DNA from 3 places in the Halobacillus sp. B29 genome. Region 2 is predicted to be linked to each of the others. Evidence: riboswitches for the same ligand, from Rfam matches in the RefSeq annotation. Region 2 holds a riboswitch; each other region holds the start of a gene.
The links. Region 2 has a riboswitch for thiamine pyrophosphate ahead of thiT (energy-coupled thiamine transporter ThiT). Riboswitches for the same ligand answer to the same signal wherever they lie in the genome.
Positions count from the first base shown of each region.

Region 1 (5,781 bases), on a different contig from region 2:
AGCATCCATTATTGCCATTTAGAGAAGTCTGGAAAGCAAAAAAACGCATTCGAGAGATTGTTGATGGCCCAACACCTTTAATTTATTCTGAGCATCTTTCCCAACATGCGGGCTCACATGTCTACTTGAAGCTTGAACACGTTCATCCCACCGGATCATTTAAGCTGAGGGGGGCTGCGAACAAAATCCTCTCGCTGACACCGGAGGAAAAAGAGAAAGGAGTCGCTACTTTTTCTACAGGAAACCATGGAATCGCTGTCTCCTATGTGGCGGGACAATCTAACATTCCGTGTGTCGTCTGTATATCTAATCGTGTACCCGCGGCTAAAGTCGATCGTTTGAAGCGTCTGGGAGCTCAGGTAGAAGTGGTGGGGGAAAGTCAGGATGATGCTGAAGCCCGCTGCTATGAACTTCAGAGAGAAGCTGGTATGACCGTTATCAAACCATTTGACGACCGGGAAGTGATCGCAGGTCAAGGGACCATTGGACTTGAAATTATGGAGCAGTGTCCGGATGTGGATCAGGTAATTATTCCTTTATCAGGGGGTGGATTACTATCAGGTATTGGGGCCTCTTTAAAGAGTATTGATCCTGACATTCAAATCACCGGGGTCTCAATGGAAAGATCAGCGGTTATGTATGAGAGTCTGCTAAAGGGCAAGCCCGTTATCCTGAAAGAAGAAGACACGCTAGCAGATAGTCTGCTTGGCGGCCTTGGTCCTAATAATGAGTACACTTTTTCTTTAACACAGACCTTTTTAGATGAAGCAAAATTGGTTTCTGAAGCATCGATTGGGAAAGGAATTTTATTCATGCTTAACCATCACAAAATGGCGGTGGAAGGTGCTGCTGCAGCAGGCGTCGGCTGGCTACTTAACGAAAAGCGTGCTAAAGGTAACCATGTCGTACTGGTGGTCAGCGGAAACAACATTGACCAACAAACCATCGATCACTTAATTAAGAATCAATAGGGCAGGAGTGAAGCGAATGGGAGTTACAGTGGAAAATGTGCTGCGGTTACCTATTTTTGAACAAGCCAAAGTGTTAACTAAGATCACAGATAAGCCCGTTCAATGGATATCCGTAATCGAGACACCTGTGGAAAATTTTGTTAGAAACAATGAATTTGTACTGAGTACCGGGGTGGGCTGCGGAGACGATATAACGGCACTTGAGGAATATGTGAAGGATGTTATTCGTGCAGATGCTTCAGCTCTCGCTTTTGCTACAGGACGATATCTTTACAAAATCCCGGACCGCATTCTGAAAATAGCAGAGGAACACAATTTCATGATTATGGAAATTCCATGGGAGGTGAGGTTCGGAGATATTCTGCAGGATGTTCTTCGTTTAATAAGTGAAGAAAAGCAGACCGGACAGCAGCGAGCCGAAACCATCCGACAGGAATTGATTAATTGTGTATTGAATGGCAAAGGATTGCAGGAAATCACCACGATTCTTTACGATAATACTCATATTCCTGCTGCTATCAGTGATCATAATAAACAAATCAGGGCTAATCAGCAATTCGACCGTTATTTTCTGGACGTGCTGAACGGAAAAGAAAACGAAGCGTTTCAACTCGTTTCTCCCGAGCCTTTTAGTGATCATCCATTAGTTCATTACATTGAAAAATATGAGATTGGTCCGCATTTTTGCTATCAGCTGACGATCCTTTCGAATTATAAAAAGCAAGGATATCTGCTGTTTAAGCCAGAGGAGGACCATGAATTGTCATGGGTGGATTTATCGATTTTAGAGCATACGTTAACGGCCTGCGCTTTATATTTTGTAAAAGAAAACGCAATCGAAATGACCGAAATCCGCTTGAAGGATAACTTTCTGCTAGAACTTGCCAAAACCGAAGTCGATATCGATAAGTCGCTCCTGGCAAAAGCTCACCTCCTTGGATATGATTTAGAGAAACCATATGTATGTCTCGTAGGGGATATTCGATTTAAAAAGCAGGTTGATGGTCCCGTAGGTTCAGAGGAACATTCGGTCCAATCTTCCTCCATGCACAGCCGGAACTACTATATTCAAAAGGAAGTGACACATGCAGGCGATGTGCTGAAGCGTCAGACGATGACCACTTTTGATGAAGGGGAAGTCATTGTTTATATAGAAGCGGATGCCAAGACATACACGGAGACAGCCAATCAGTTTCTTGATCTTGTGGAGCGGCGCCTTCACGAGTTACTTGCCGGTATTACGATTTCCTGGGGAGTCTCCTGCCATAAAGATGGCCTGTACAACTTCCACCAGAGCTATGAAGAGGCCGCTACCGCTTTAAATATCGGGCGCCAGAAACATGAAGATGGTGACCGCACTTTTTTCAGTGATACACGAATGAATCGCTTGTTAATGGCCCTATCACACGAAAAGGAAATTGAGTTTATTGTCCAGAATACCTTGGAGAAACTAATTGAATATGATCAGCGAAGACAGACCGACTTAATTCATACGTTCATTGTTTATAACAAATACAACAGTAACGTAAGCCAGACGGCCCGTGCCTTAAATCTTCACCGCCAGTCGTTGCTGCATCGCTTAAGGAATATTGAACAATTAACAGGGCTTTCCTTATTGGATGCAGATGATCTTTTCCTCCTGGAGCTCAGTGTGCGATTATGGATGTTGAAGAAAATAGAAAAATGAGCGCTTCTTCTGCAAAGGAGCCGCTCATTTTTATTTATTATCTGTCGGCGACGATTGTTTCTAAGTCTTCGTTCCTTGAACCAATTCTAGTTAATTGAATCTCCCATACATCCTCTTCCTCAACATAAGAAATCATCTTTACGGCTAAAAGTTTGTCCCCCGGAATCTCCATTAGAGCTTTAGACAGAGCCTCAGAAGCTTCTAAATCTGCACCCTCTACATGGCTCATTTCGAGAACCGTCACTTCTTCTGCTTCTGCCTGAGAAGGGAAGGATTCACGGACCCCATTTTTCACCCACACTTCTACTTGTTTCCCTACCCAGCGGTCTTTAGGAGCGCCTGAGACCCACATCGCATTCGCAGTACTGTCAGAATTAGAGTCCAAGGGGGAGACCACTAGGATTTGGTCCTTTTTCTGCTCCATAACAAATCCAGTAATTTCAGGAGGCGCAGGATTTTCCTGTTCGGGTGATTTTTTGGAATCACTATCAGAATTAGAAGTTGGTGCAGAGCCGCACCCGGCCAGAATCAAAGCTATGAAAAATATGCATCCCCAAGCTTTCATGGACTTGCCTGCCTTTCTATTTGGATTTTTGAATAATTTTCCATGACATCTATCTTTAACTTTGTTATAGTGTAAAACAACCAAGTGAATCTATGATTATAACTACTAGGGGAGCCTAAATAGGCTGAGAGGAAAGCAAAGAAGCATTCCGACTCTTAAGAACCTGATCTGGTTAAGACCAGCGGAGGGAAGTAGTCTACTATTTTTTATTAGACATTACCCTTTTAAGTCAGGTCCTTCCCAGGATCTGGCTTTTTTATTTTTCCCCTACGGAAGGGAGGACAGACATGAACAGAACAAGATTACTAACGACAATGGCTGCTTTCGTTGCGATTGGAACACTTGGTGCTCAGCTACTATGGTTTCCAGCAGGCGTGGCAAAGGCTTATCCAGTCCAGCATGCGGTAAATGTGATGGCAGCTATTACACTTGGTCCTTTACCGGCTGTAGCCATAGCTTTTATGATCGGTCTCTTACGAATCCTCCTGGGGTTAGGTACCTTGCTGGCGTTTCCTGGAGGAATGATCGGTGCTTTTCTTGCGGGTATCTTATACAAATGGATTCAGAATAAAATGGCAGCCGTTGCCGGTGAAGTGCTTGGTACCGGAGTTATTGGAGCCTTATTCGCTGTTCCATATGCCAACTTACTCATGGGCAGCTCATCTGGAGCTCTGGTATTTCTTCCATCTTTTTTAGTCAGCAGTATATCGGGCGCTATGATAGGATGGATCATCGTCACAAGAGTTAAATTGGAAAAATATATCTTACAACCATAATACACGGAATCTACTAGGGGCGCGAGTGTTCGCTGAGATAAGGAAATAAATTCCTTGGTCCCTTAACACCTGATCTGGATCATGCCAGCGGAGGGAAGTAGTAAGCAGCCCCACTCTCTCCCTCCCTTAGTAGCTTCCGAAAAATCAGGAGGCATATTCATGTCATTTACAGAACAGTTAAGACAAGAAAATCATGATATATTTGAAAGAATTTTTCATCATCCTTTTGTTGAAGGGATTGGAAATGGTCGTCTTCCCTCAGAATCTGTTGCTCATTATATAAAAGCAGACTACGAATATTTAAATGCGTTTATGCACATTTATGGAGTTGCAATTTCCAAGTCTTCGGAGCGTGAAGATATTCAATATTTTAACGAACAGGTTAATTTTGTTCTTCATAGTGAAGTACACCCCCATCATAATTTGTGCGAGTATATCGGCATTCGGTACGAGGATCTTCAAGGTTACCCGCTCCCTCCAACGGCTGATCATTATGTGAAGCATATGATGTACCATGCTCAAATGGGAGGTCTTGGTGAAATTATTGCCGCACTGCTCCCTTGTCCTTGGACTTATTTAGAGATAGGGAGATATTTGATGGAGGAGTATGAGCCTGACCAAGATCATCCTTTTTCTCCCTGGATAAAATTCTATGCCGAAAGCGAGATGCAAATTCTGACGGATCATTTACGAAGCCGGCTGGATCATTTAGCTGAACAGGCTTCAGAAAAAGAACTCAATCGTATAAGAGATGCGTTTCGGAAAAGCTGTCAGCTGGAATGGTCTTTTTGGGAAATGGCTTATACATGTGAAGAATGGATTGAAGGAAAGGCGGTGGATGTTAAATGAACCACGTTCCATGCGCACTGACTATTGCAGGTACAGATCCAAGCGGAGGAGCAGGTATCCAGGCAGATTTAAAGACATTCCAGGAATTAAAATGCTACGGGATGTCCGTGATCACATCTGCTGTAGCTCAAAATACAACAGGGGTAAAGGATATTCACCATCTTCCCCTTGATTTCCTGGAAAAACAACTGCAGTCTATTTCTGAAGATATGCCGGTCCAAGCCTTAAAAACAGGAATGATCGCTCAAAAAGATATGATGAAAGTAATAGCCGAGTGGATCCCGCAGATCAACGCTTATTATGTAATGGATCCTGTTATGATTTCTCAAAGTGGTGATTCATTAAGTGAGGAAGAATCTCGGGAGGTGTTACGAAAACAGCTGCTACCTTTAACGTCTTTAGTAACCCCTAACATCCCGGAAGCGGAAGAAATAACCGGGGAAAGGATTGAAACGGAGGAAGATATGAAAGAAGCAGCTGAAGCTATCGTTAAGAACTTCGGAGCAGGTTCAGCCTTAGTCAAAGGCGGGCACAGAGCAGGTTCAGCCATCGATTATTTATTTGATGGAAATGAGATCCATACCTTCGAATCCGAACGTATTCAAACAAAAAATACTCATGGGACCGGCTGTACTTATTCAGCAGCGATTACTGCTTACCTGGCGCAGGGACTCTCGCTAGTTGAAGCGGTCAAACAAGCTAAATATTTTGTAACGGAAGCAATTCGGTATTCCTTCGATTTAGGCCATGGCAGTGGTCCGACTAATCATTTTGCTACTCGTGAGGAGGTTTCTAACAAATGGATATAAATATTATTAAAGAAGTGCGTGAAAAGCAGCCGCTGGTTCATCATATTACGAATGGAGTGGTGATGAACTTCAGTGCAAACGGTTTACTTGCTTTTGGAGGTTCCCCCATCATGGCACATGCCGA
Region 1 covers NZ_JBQQCM010000005.1:209,241-215,021, reverse strand. Annotated here, with positions in the region: gene ACTWP7_RS08870 (pyridoxal-phosphate dependent enzyme) at 1-971, shown strand, start outside; gene ACTWP7_RS08865 (PucR family transcriptional regulator) at 988-2,658, shown strand; gene ACTWP7_RS08860 (DUF3221 domain-containing protein) at 2,696-3,223, opposite strand; TPP riboswitch at 3,321-3,430, shown strand; gene thiW (energy coupling factor transporter S component ThiW) at 3,511-3,999, shown strand; TPP riboswitch at 4,005-4,112, shown strand; gene tenA (thiaminase II) at 4,159-4,848, shown strand; gene thiD (bifunctional hydroxymethylpyrimidine kinase/phosphomethylpyrimidine kinase) at 4,845-5,657, shown strand; gene thiM (hydroxyethylthiazole kinase) at 5,648-5,781, shown strand, end outside.
Region 1: it holds a riboswitch for thiamine pyrophosphate, as region 2 does, so the genes downstream of both, thiW (energy coupling factor transporter S component ThiW) here and thiT (energy-coupled thiamine transporter ThiT) in region 2, are expected to answer to the same signal.

Region 2 (5,781 bases):
CATCGCCCTATCGCTTATAGAAGGGGCCGTTCACTCTTCAATCATAGGGTGGCGAAGGAAACGACGAGACTCCCAGGTTAAAAGCGTAAGCACCTTGGTCAGCGTCGTATGGACTGGACTGAGCTGGCGGAGATAAAGAAAACACGAAGAGCGGAGCGATTCGATGTTGCCTTATCGTACAGAAGTGAGGGAAGTCTCACTAGACGCTAGGTGCTGGAGCTGGATAGCACTCCACGCCGTTTAGGCATTGGTTTATGATACACCTATCCTGAGTGTAAGAACGGGAGAAGGTGCTAGGCGAGACCCCACAGGGAGTGTTAACGACTGAGGAGGCTCATTTAAAAGGAGGATCGACTAAAGTCACCACGTCCTGTGGCAACGTCGATCGACCCTACGGTCGTGTAGGGCCTCAAATGTGGAATCACCCCGAAAGACACGACCAGCATAAGCCGACCATCAAAAGGATTGCGGTTTTTCAATCCGTTGATGAACGGCTTATGTCTCGAGTGTCTGGGTGATGGAACAAGTCGAGTTGTTTCCGTAGCCACCCTCATCGATTTTAGGCAACGGGCCCAAGTTATCTCGAAACTGAGTCTTCCACTAAACGTTCCTTTAGCTGAATAAGTTATCAAATTAGCAAATACTTAACGGGGTTATGAAAAGAAGGGGAACATGTTGGCTTTATAGAAATTCTAAAAGACGCTGATTAGGAGGCGATAGGATGGAAAAAACAGTTTTAATAACGGGTGCTTCAAGCGGTTTTGGTTTTCAAACAGCCGTAAAGTGCGCAGAACGAGGATTTCACGTGATCGCAACTATGAGAAATATGGATAAAGCTAAGGCATTTTTTTCAGGAGATATAGATGAAGAAATTACTCGACGCATTGAAGTCTGGCCACTTGATGTGACCGATTCTTTCTCATTATTTGAATTTGAAAATCGAGTGCAGCAAACGGAACGAATTGATATATTAGTCAACAATGCAGGATACGCTTTAGGTGGATTTGTTGAACAAGTTCCTATTGAAGCGTACAGACGTCAATTTGAAACGAATCTCTTTGGCGTCATTCGTGTAACCCAAGCCATTCTGCCAATCATGAGACGGCAGAAAAGCGGAAAGATCATGAATGTCAGTAGTGTGAGTGGTTTAATAGGCTTTCCGGGATTATCCGCCTATGTTGCATCCAAGCATGCACTGGAAGGATTTTCAGAAAGTCTGAGACTCGAGATGAAACCATTCGGCATCGATGTAGCACTAATTGAGCCAGGGTCCTATCAGACGAATATCTGGTCCTCCGGGATGGAACTTCCTGAGGAGGCCCACAATCCTGAATCCCCATACGCCGATTACATGAAAGATCTTTGGAAAGCCATGCAGCAGGGGAAACGGAGTGACCCTGGTGATGTGTCCCGGCTCATGACCAGGCTTGCCGGCAAAGACCACTTACCCAGACTGAGATACCCGATCGGCCCCGGTGTCAGGTTCAATATTATCCTGAAAAGGGTGCTGCCCTGGGCATGGCTTGAAAAGCTGATTCTGAGCCAAATACAATCCTCCTAGTTTCGTAATCCAAAATCTGGGTAACAGTACAGAAGGAAATGAAAGGGGAGATCGGTCATGGCAGAACAACCAATCATATTAAAAGGAGCAGAGGAAATCCGCTTCGAAGGGAATGAAGTAGGTATCCTCATCTCTCACGGATTTACCGGCACGAATCAAAGTATGAGACCTCTGGCGGAAGCTTATGCAAAAGAAGGATACACCGTTTGTGCTCCGCGATTAAAAGGTCACGGAACAACACCTGAAGATATGGAAACCACCTCTTATGAGGACTGGATCGAGTCAGTGGAAGATGGCTATCATTGGCTGAAAAATCGTTGCGACATGATTTTTGTGGTTGGTTTATCCATGGGTGGTACACTAGCTCTTCATATCGCAAAGAAATTCCCAGACATAAAAGGCGTGATTCCTATTAATGCGGCTATTAAAATTCCAGCAATGGAAGGAACGGTCGCTATGGAAGAGCGTTTTATAGATGCGATTGGTTCCGATATTAAAAATCCGGAAGTGGAAGAGCTGGCTTATGAGAGAACGCCTGTACGTTCAGTCAATCAGCTGCTTACCTTAATGACCCAGGTGGAAGAAGGGATGTCAGATATTCATTGTCCGATTCTAATTTTTGTATCGGATGAAGATCATGTGGTTCCGCCTCATAATTCAGAGATGATCTTTGACTCCGTTTTTTCTGAACATAAAGAAATTGTCCATTTAGAAAACAGCTACCATGTGGCTACGCTCGACCATGATCAAGACTTAATTATTGAGCGAAGTCTGGAATTCTTTGAAATGTACGCCAAGACAATGGGGTAACCATCAGATCGCCATTGGGTAAAAGAAAGATTAGTTGAAGATTTAACGGAAAACTACTATAATATGGAATATCAAGAAAAGTAACGGTATAAAGCCTTCAAGGGGAGCCCTCCGGCTGAGAGTGAACGATGTTCAGACCCTTCGAACCTGTCAGTTAATACTGGCGCAGGGATGGCGGCTTTTTTGATGGTGCAATGCAGTCGGGAATCCTCCATCAGGAAGCTTCCCTTTGGCATTGCTTTTTTTGTGTCTTTAAAAGGAGAGGATACAATGCAAAATAGACGAGTATTATTTATGGTAGAAGTGGCGATTTTCTCAGCCCTTGCCATCTTGCTAGATATTATTCCGTTTCTATCCTTTAAATTGTGGGCTCAGGGCGGATCGATATCATTTGCCATGGTTCCGGTCTTTATTATGGCCTTCCGCTGGGGTGTGAGAGGCGGAGTGTTAACCGGATTGTTACTGGGATTCTATCAGATCCTGACCGGGGCCATCATTATCACTCCTATGCAAACCGTGATCGACTACATTCTGGCATTTGCGGTCATTGGTCTTGCAGGAGTAGTAGCGAAACCATTGTGGAATTCGATTAAAGAAGATCATAAAAAGTCGTTAGTCATGTGGATAGCTATCGGCTGTCTTATTGGCAGTTCTCTTAGGTTTATCGGTCACTTCATTGCCGGTATTATATTTTACGGGAAATTTGCACCAGAAGGTCAGCCTGTTTGGTTATATTCTCTGCTCTACAATGGCGGCTATATGCTCCCTGCCTTTATCCTGAGTGCCCTTGTTGTCAGCCTGCTCTTTGTGAAGCGTCCCAAGTTAATCGTAAGATAAATAAAACCCTGACTAGAGTCCCTCTTTCTAGTCAGGGTTTTTAGGTGGATCCACCTATTATTTACCAGGTTTGAGCCAAAAGGATTAGGGCTAAACTGTAAAGTATTTAAAAAGGGGGACCGTAACGTGAAGAAACTTAAGAACTTACATAAAAGCAAGGTCTTTTGGATTATATTGGCATTTATACTCATACTTTCTATTACGATTGGTTATCACACATCCTGGAAGGCTCTTCCTGAAGGAGTTTCGTATGAGGGAGATGTTCATTCCATGGATGATATTGAGTTCTTTTACGATCTGACTTATGAGAATGAATCAGGGGAAACGGTGCACGACAGGCAGATCTTTCAGGAGTTAAATAACACGATTGCGGAAGCGGATGACTTTATTGTCGCAGACATGTTTTTATTTAATGGTTACACGAATGGAGAGAAAGATTTTCCTGCTATTTCAGAGAATCTGGTAAACGCCATTGTCCGTCAGAAAGAAGAAGTTCCGGATCTTAAAGTTGTGTTTATTACCGATCAGATTAACACGATTTATGGATCCTATGAATCGGAGACCATTCGCCGTCTGGAAGATGCTGGGGTAGATGTGGTTTTAACAAATTTGAATAAACTGCGCGACTCAAACCCTGTCTACTCCAGCATCTGGCGTCTGTTCTTTTCCTGGACAGGCACAGAAGGAGAAGGCTGGATCGGTAACCCACTGGCTAAAGAAGCACCGGATGTTACCTTGCGCTCATATTTAAAACTGCTGAATATTAAAGCCAATCATAGAAAGCTGCTCGTTACAGAGGATGCGGCTATGGTTTCGACAGCCAACCCTCATGATGCAAGTGGCTATCATGAGAATGCAGCGTTTAAGATGGAAGGTCCGATTATTAAAGATATCTTAGAGGCAGAGGAAGCTGTGGTCAATTATTCTGGAGAAGCTGACTTCCCAGCGTATGAAAACCGCTCCTGGGAGAAACAGGAAGGTAACTTAACGGCTCAGTTTGTTACGGAAGGAAAAATCTATCGCTCGATACAGCAAGAGTTGAAAAAAGCGGGAGAAGGCGATGAAGTGTGGCTCGGCATGTACTACTTGTCGGATCGCAAAATTATAGACCTTCTGGACAAGGCAGCGGATCGAGGGGCAACCGTCAATATTGTGATGGATCCGAATAAAAAGTCCTTCGGCCATGAGAAACCTGGACTTCCTAACCTGCCGGTAGCAGCGGAAATGCAGCGGCTTGGAAATAACAACATTAACCTACGCTGGTATGATGTCAATATTGAACAGTACCATGCCAAAATGCTGTATATTAATAAAGGAAGCGATAGTGTAATCATCGGGGGTTCTGCGAATTACACCCGCCGTAATCTGGCGAATTTAAACCTGGAAGCGGATGTGGTGATTAAAGGGAATTCAGAAGAGGACGTTTTTCAAGAGGTAGACCAATACTTCGATCGGATCTGGAATAATGACAGCGGCCATTACACAGCCGACTATGAGGAATACAAAGGGAACTTAACTCTTGTTCGCTACATTACGTATCATCTGCAAAAATGGACCTGGTTTACTACCTATTAAAAAAAAAAGCTCACTGACAGCGTCAGTGAGCTTTACCTTTGATTTAGTCTAAAATGCCTGAAGCTTTCTCCTGGTCGGTCAGAATTAAAAGAACTTTTCCTTCATCCATATCCTCTTCATACTCATCAGCTTCAGACTCTGAGAATCCCATTTCCTGAAGCTTCGTACGCAGTTCGTCACCTTGTTTACTGAAAATGTTACTGATGATATTGGTGAAATCCTGCTCGGAAAAACCAATCGTGTTTGCATCTACATTATTGGCGATGCGTTTGGTGCGGTCGTCATCATGAGAAAGAATATAAATATCTGTTGGATGAACACCATTGTCCTGCAAGGATTTAACGTCTGTCATCAATTTTTCATCATTGCTATATTCACGAATCATCGGTTTCATTCGTATCATCTCCTCTTTTCAATAATAATTTACAGTAGATGTTATACCCTTTCATTAATTATAGAAACATAGCGATGTTCTCTATTTTAAAGAAGGAGTTATAAGGATAAAGGTCGAAAAAGTACGGAATGGAGGGAAAAATTATGAATAAAAATAAATCGAATATTATCGCCACGTTCTCTATCGCAGGATATGATCCGAAAACGGGAGAGTTAGGAGTGGCCGTACAGTCGAAGTTTCTAGGGGTAGGTTCGGTTGTTCCCTGGGCTAAAGCGGGTGTGGGAGCAATTGCGACCCAGGCTTTTGCTAACCCTTCCTACGGACCGAATGGACTTTCCCTTCTTGAAAAAGGTCATACAGCGAGTGAAGTGATTGAGAAACTGACGGCGGAGGATGAATTTTCAGAAGATCGTCAGGTAGGGATAGTAGATGCAAAAGGAAATACCGCCACTTTCACAGGTAAGCAGTGTTATGAGTGGGCAGGCGGAATAACCGGAGAACATTATGCGGCACAGGGAAATATTCTGGTGAACGAAGAAACGGTAACCCATATGGGGCGTGCTTTTGAGCAAGCTTCGGGGTCTCTCGCCGACCGTTTGCTGGA
Region 2 covers NZ_JBQQCM010000004.1:162,401-168,181, reverse strand. Annotated here, with positions in the region: gene ACTWP7_RS07070 (SDR family oxidoreductase) at 722-1,561, shown strand; gene ACTWP7_RS07065 (alpha/beta hydrolase) at 1,619-2,371, shown strand; TPP riboswitch at 2,462-2,560, shown strand; gene thiT (energy-coupled thiamine transporter ThiT) at 2,642-3,208, shown strand; gene ACTWP7_RS07055 (phospholipase D family protein) at 3,335-4,783, shown strand; gene ACTWP7_RS07050 (general stress protein) at 4,827-5,177, opposite strand; gene ACTWP7_RS07045 (DUF1028 domain-containing protein) at 5,321-5,781, shown strand, end outside.

Region 3 (5,781 bases), on a different contig from region 2:
GCACTTCCTTTAAACCAATGGAAGTGGGCATTTCTGACACCATGTTTTTTTAACAGATCGCAGACTAGATCAGCATCTTCATAGATAGCATGTAAAACAATAGGCTTGTTCAGCTCTGCCGCAAGCTTAATGAATTGTTCAAGCAATTTTACATAAGATTCCACATCTATAGATGGATCTTCTTTTCTGGAATAGTACGGGAGTCCAACTTCTCCAATGGCAGAGATGTTGCTGCTATATCTTCGAGCGAGCGAAGTAATATTCTCGATTTCCTCCCTTGAAGGAAGCGGCTGCTCTGGATGGTAACCAAGCGCCGGTTTAATTTTCTTATCGTCTAGAGAGAGCGTTAGATTCTTTATTCCCGAAGTGAGGTGACTGGATACGGTAATCATGGATGCTATACCATTGGCCGCGAGACTTTCAAGGATTTCTCTTCGGTCCTCTTCTGTGTAAAGATCAAAATGAATATGGGCATCTACGATAGAAGCAGTCATACCAATACCTTCAATTCTTCAAAAATGTCTTTCTTCCAGTTTAAAAATTCCCGGGTCAGCATAAGAGAAGAATGCCGGGGTCTGGAAAAAGGGATGTTGAACTCTTTCTGGACCTTTGCCGGCCGATCTGATAATACAATTACCCGGTCTGATAGAAATATAGCTTCCTCAATATTGTGGGTAACAAAGAGAATAGATCGCCGGTGTTCTGTCCAAATCGACAGCAGCCATTCCTGCATGTCCATCCTAGTAAATTCATCTAAAGCGGAAAAAGGCTCATCTAAACAAATTAAGGATTGCGGACTTAGTAAGCTTCTTATGAAGGAAGCCCGTTGTTTCATCCCACCGGATAATTGGGAGGGGTAGGCCTGTTCATACCCTTCAAGTCCAGCTTGTTGAATCATTTTGAGAGCTTCTTCTTTATTTGGCTTTTCGATAATTTCACTACCTAGAATCACATTTTCCAGAATAGTGCGCCAGGGAAGGAGAGAAGGACTTTGCGGCATATAACTAATCCTGCCTTTTTCACCAGTGGTTCGCTCTCCATTAATATAAATATCCCCTGAGTCGGGTGGGTAGAGCCCGCCAATTAAATGAAACAGCGTACTTTTTCCGCTTCCGGAAGGCCCAAGTATAGAAACAAATTCTCCTTCCTGAATAGAGAAGCTCATATCTTGAAGAATAATAGAGGAATCAAAAGATTTCGTCAGCTGATCGACGACTAATTTATTCATGAGAACCACTTCCTTTCCTTTGCCAGTTTGTGAGTCTATTTTCTAATAAGTTAATAAGCAGGAAAAATAGCAGGCTTAACCCCATTATTAAAAAAATGGCTACAAAAACCCGGTCTGTGCGGAAAGAGGAAGAAGCGAGTGTCATATAGACTCCTATGCCTCTATTGGCCCCGAGCCATTCCGAAATAACAGCGCCCATGACACTGTAGGCTGCGGATATTTTCACCCCTGAAAAAATAGCCGGCAGGGCGTTTGGCCATTCCAGTTTCCTGAAAATCTGTCCCTTCGTAGCACCTGCCATTTTCATATAATGCATCCATTCAGGGTTTGTCTGACGAAGACCATCCATGGCTGCAATCGCAATAGGAAAGAAGCAGACAAGTACGATTATAATCAATTTAGGTAAAGCCCCGAATCCAAACCATATGACAAGCAAAGGAGCAAGGACGATGATCGGGATGTTTTGTGACAAGATGAGTAAGGGATACAAGGCTTCTCTTACTACTGGGAGCAGGTGAAGAAAGACCGCGAGTAATATCCCGAACATAATCCCAATCATAAATCCTGTAAAAGTTAAAAAAATGGTTGAAAAAAGGTGGGGAGCGTAACCCGCCCAGCCGTTTATGCCTGTTTCCATAATTAAGCTAGGGGGTGGTAAGAGCCATCTAGGGAGGTCAAACCAACGAGTGCAAAGCTCCCATAAAAGAATGAAAAGGAGGAGAACCGCAACGGGCCTCCATCCTTTGATGAATCTTTCAGTCATGTTCGATATTTCGATGTTAAATCATCCATCGAAGCTCCTGATGGCTGATAAAGAACTTTAATCTGAGAAATGACATTGCTGCACCCTTTTTCAACCATAACTTCGTTCATTTTTTCGATTAAACCAAAAATGGTGGAGAGCTCTCCTTCGATCGTTGTTTCAAGAGGGTGGACTTCGTACTTTAGCCCCGATTTTTCAATGAGTGAAATCGCATGATCCACATAAGGGATAACATCCTCGTTCTTCTCGGTTTTGGGTATGATTTGAATGCTGACAAGTGAATTAGACATCTCATTTTCCTCCTTTATTCTGGTAAAAATTCGTTCGTAAATGCCTCATTAGCCTTCAGTTTTTCTTCAAGTAAGTCATGATTGTACATCCACTCGGCGTAATTGCTCCAGACCTCATCCTTTTGAATGCCCCACTGATCTGCATCATCTTTATATTTAGGTGACAGCCATTCTTGACTGGCTTTTACCAGCTCTGGTTCGAGGTCCGGCACAGCTTCGATGAGAATATCAGCCGCCTGATCAGGTTTTTCGATCGCAAATTCGTATCCTTTTGAGACAGCAGCCATAAATGCTTGTACAGTCTCAGGATTCTCATTTATCATCGTTTCGCTCGTCGTTAAAACAGGTGTATAATAATCCAACTTCTCAGAGTAGTCCGTTAGGTATTGCATATTAAGTTCTTGTCCTCGAAGTTCGGCTTCTACACCTGTCCACCCGTAATAAATCCAGGCAAAATCGATATCCCGTTCTACGGCCGTAAAAAAGTCCGTATTTCCCATATTTACAATTTCAACCTCAGAAACATCCGCATTTTCTTTCTGCATGAGAGAAGAGAGGACCGCTTCTTCTACAGGAGCCCCCCAACCACCGTACGTCTTTCCTTCGTAATCAGCTGGAGAGGTAATGCCTTTATCCTTGGGAGAGGCAAAACCTGACGTATTATGCTGGATAATAGCTCCGATTGATACCACAGGAATGTCCTGAATACGAGCTTCTGTCAATGTTTCTTGAGCGCTGATCCCAAATTCTGCTTTTTGCGAGGCGACAAGCTGATCGGCACCCGCTTCACCTGGAAGCATGATTTCCACATCCAGTCCTTGCTCCTTAAAAAAACCTTCAGCTTGAGCCACATAAATTCCGGTGTGGTTGGTGTTAGGCGTCCAGTCCAGTACCAGTTTGACCGAGTTCGTTTCCTCTTGCTTGGCTGAAGCTTCTTCATTTTTCCCGTCATTGGATGAGCAGCTAGTTACTGCTAAAGCCGTCATGAGTAGGATGATTATTTTTTTCAATTGATTCCCTCCCAATTATATGTTCATCAGAGAGATTAATAGAGTAGAGGGAAGAACCGGCGGTGGTATTCCAGAGTTTAATCCATACAAAAAGCACCCTGGTACCATAACCTAGGGTGCATATATAGTAATCGATCAGAAATATCGGCTACTTATGTTTCCTACGCTGGTATCAACCAGTTCAGGTTCTAAGGGTCAGTATCATTAAAGGATACAATCTCAACCAGCTACACTGGTCCCCCTACATTGAAACTATTCAATTTGATGAACAACGTTATAATTTTACTGTGCCATAACGAAGTAGATTTAGCAAGTACTATAATCTTATTCCTAGTAAACAGATAGGTTTTTTATGTTAAGATAAAAGAAATCGTTATTACAGAAAGGGAGTTCCTTTTTATGAGTAAAATTTATGTACTTCACGAGAACGATGAGTGGACCGTTCACTTAACAGAACGTTTAGAAGAATTAGAACTGCCATATGAATTATGGCACCTGGATCAAGGTACATTAGACTTAACAGAAGAGCCGCCGGAAGGGATATTCTATAATCGGATCAGTGCATCCTCTCACACGAGAAACCACCGTTATGCTCCTGAATTTGCTGGGGCAGTCCTTTCCTGGCTGGAACGCTACGGCAGGACGGTCGTAAATGGAACAGAAGCATTGAACCTTGAAATAAGTAAAGTGAATCAATACATGGCACTGAATCAACAAGGGATCCGCACTCCAAAAACGATCTCAGCTGTTGGGAAAGAGAATATATTGAAAGCTGCAGATAAGCTGGGAATGGATTCATTTATCACAAAGCACAACCGTGCTGGTAAAGGACAGGGCGTACAGCTGTTTCATTCTAAAGAAGCACTTCAGGAATATGTGAAAGGCTCTGGATTTGAAGAACCTGTCGATGGTATCACCTTAATTCAGCAGTATATCGAAGCACCAGAGCCGTATATCGTACGTCATGAGTTCGTAAACGGGAAGTTTCTTTATGGAGTGAAAGTAGACACGTCCGAAGGATTTGAATTGTGCCCGGCTGATGCGTGCTCGATTGAGGATCAGTTCTGCCCAACCGATGCAGAAGAATCAGAGGAAAAAGCAAAATTTGAAATTCTGGAAAATTACCGTCCAGCAATTATTGACGACTTCGAAGCTTTTCTACAGGCAAATCATATCCAAGTGGCCGCTATTGAAGCTATTCAAGATCAAGATGGGAACTTATATGCTTACGATGTGAACACGAACACGAATTATAACACGGATGCGGAAGCAAAAGCCGGCGTGTACGGAATGCTTGAGCTTGCTAAGTATTTAGGGCGCCTGCTGGAACCAGTACGCGTTTAATATAGAAAGCCATTTTCCTCTGAGGAAAATGGCTTTCTTAAATAGAAATTAGTTTAATGACGTTTGCTTAACCAGAGAACTCCTGATTTGGCGAGCCTTGGTAAAACACCGGTCATCGGTTTTTGAAGCATGTTGCCAAAGCCATCATTCTTACCAAGAGAACCTAAAGCGCCTTTTAGTTTAACCTCGCCGGGAGGAACCGGTACACGATTTTTAAGAAAGGCCAATATGACTTCCGCTACTTTTTCTCCTTGTTGTCCTGCTAATTGAGCACTTGGAGAGTGTTCGGCAGATGCGCAGTCTCCGATCACGTAAACGTTTTGGTGGCTTGGAACCTGATAGTAATCATTTACAATAACCTTATTTTGAATATCTTTATCAAAAGGAAGCTCTCTAACCAGGTAATTCGGCTGCACACCTGCTGTCCAGACCGTAACATCATTCATATAGCAGAGACCGTTATTGCAAACGCCGTCTCGTTCAACGTATTCTACGTTCGCGTTATGAATGACCTCCACATCATGCTCATGGAACCATTTTTCTACATACTTCTGAATTTTATGGTCGAATGCTTTCAGTACCGTCTCACCACGATCGAGCAAGCGAATGTTTAAATCAGAACGGCTTTCGCGTACTTCTGAAGCCACTTCGATACCGCTTAATCCCGCTCCGACAATCGTCACTTTTCCGTAGGCTCCCAAATTATTAATGGAGTAGCCTGCGCTTCGGGCTTGGGAGAAAGATTGTACACTTTCCGTAAACTCCCTTGCGCCTTCAATTCCGTGATAATTGTCCTCACATCCAAGGCCGATTACAAGATAATCGTACTCGATGTCATAGGCAAAGTTCTTCATTAGAACCTTTTCGTTTTCAACATCAATTTTTTCGATCTCGTCAAATACATACTCCACTTGATCATGTTCTGGAAAGTCCACACGGGCATGACGATCTGACTCAGTACCGGCAGCAATTGTGTAAAATTCTGTTTTTAGTGAATGGTAGGGGTTACGGTCCACAACAACGATATGTACATCTTTTGGTAAATCATCTAAAAGACCATGTAATATATTGAGGCCACCGTACCCGCCGCCTAATATGACTAACCGTTTCATGCATCAACACCACCTTTTTAAATTGATTCTCAGC
Region 3 covers NZ_JBQQCM010000001.1:153,822-159,602, forward strand. Annotated here, with positions in the region: gene ACTWP7_RS00715 (TatD family hydrolase) at 1-494, opposite strand, end outside; gene ACTWP7_RS00720 (ABC transporter ATP-binding protein) at 491-1,228, opposite strand; gene ACTWP7_RS00725 (ABC transporter permease) at 1,221-1,991, opposite strand; gene ACTWP7_RS00730 (thiamine-binding protein) at 1,988-2,281, opposite strand; gene ACTWP7_RS00735 (ABC transporter substrate-binding protein) at 2,296-3,291, opposite strand; TPP riboswitch at 3,433-3,544, opposite strand; gene ACTWP7_RS00740 (ATP-grasp domain-containing protein) at 3,691-4,635, shown strand; gene ACTWP7_RS00745 (NAD(P)/FAD-dependent oxidoreductase) at 4,689-5,747, opposite strand.
Region 3: it holds a riboswitch for thiamine pyrophosphate, as region 2 does, so the genes downstream of both, ACTWP7_RS00735 (ABC transporter substrate-binding protein) here and thiT (energy-coupled thiamine transporter ThiT) in region 2, are expected to answer to the same signal.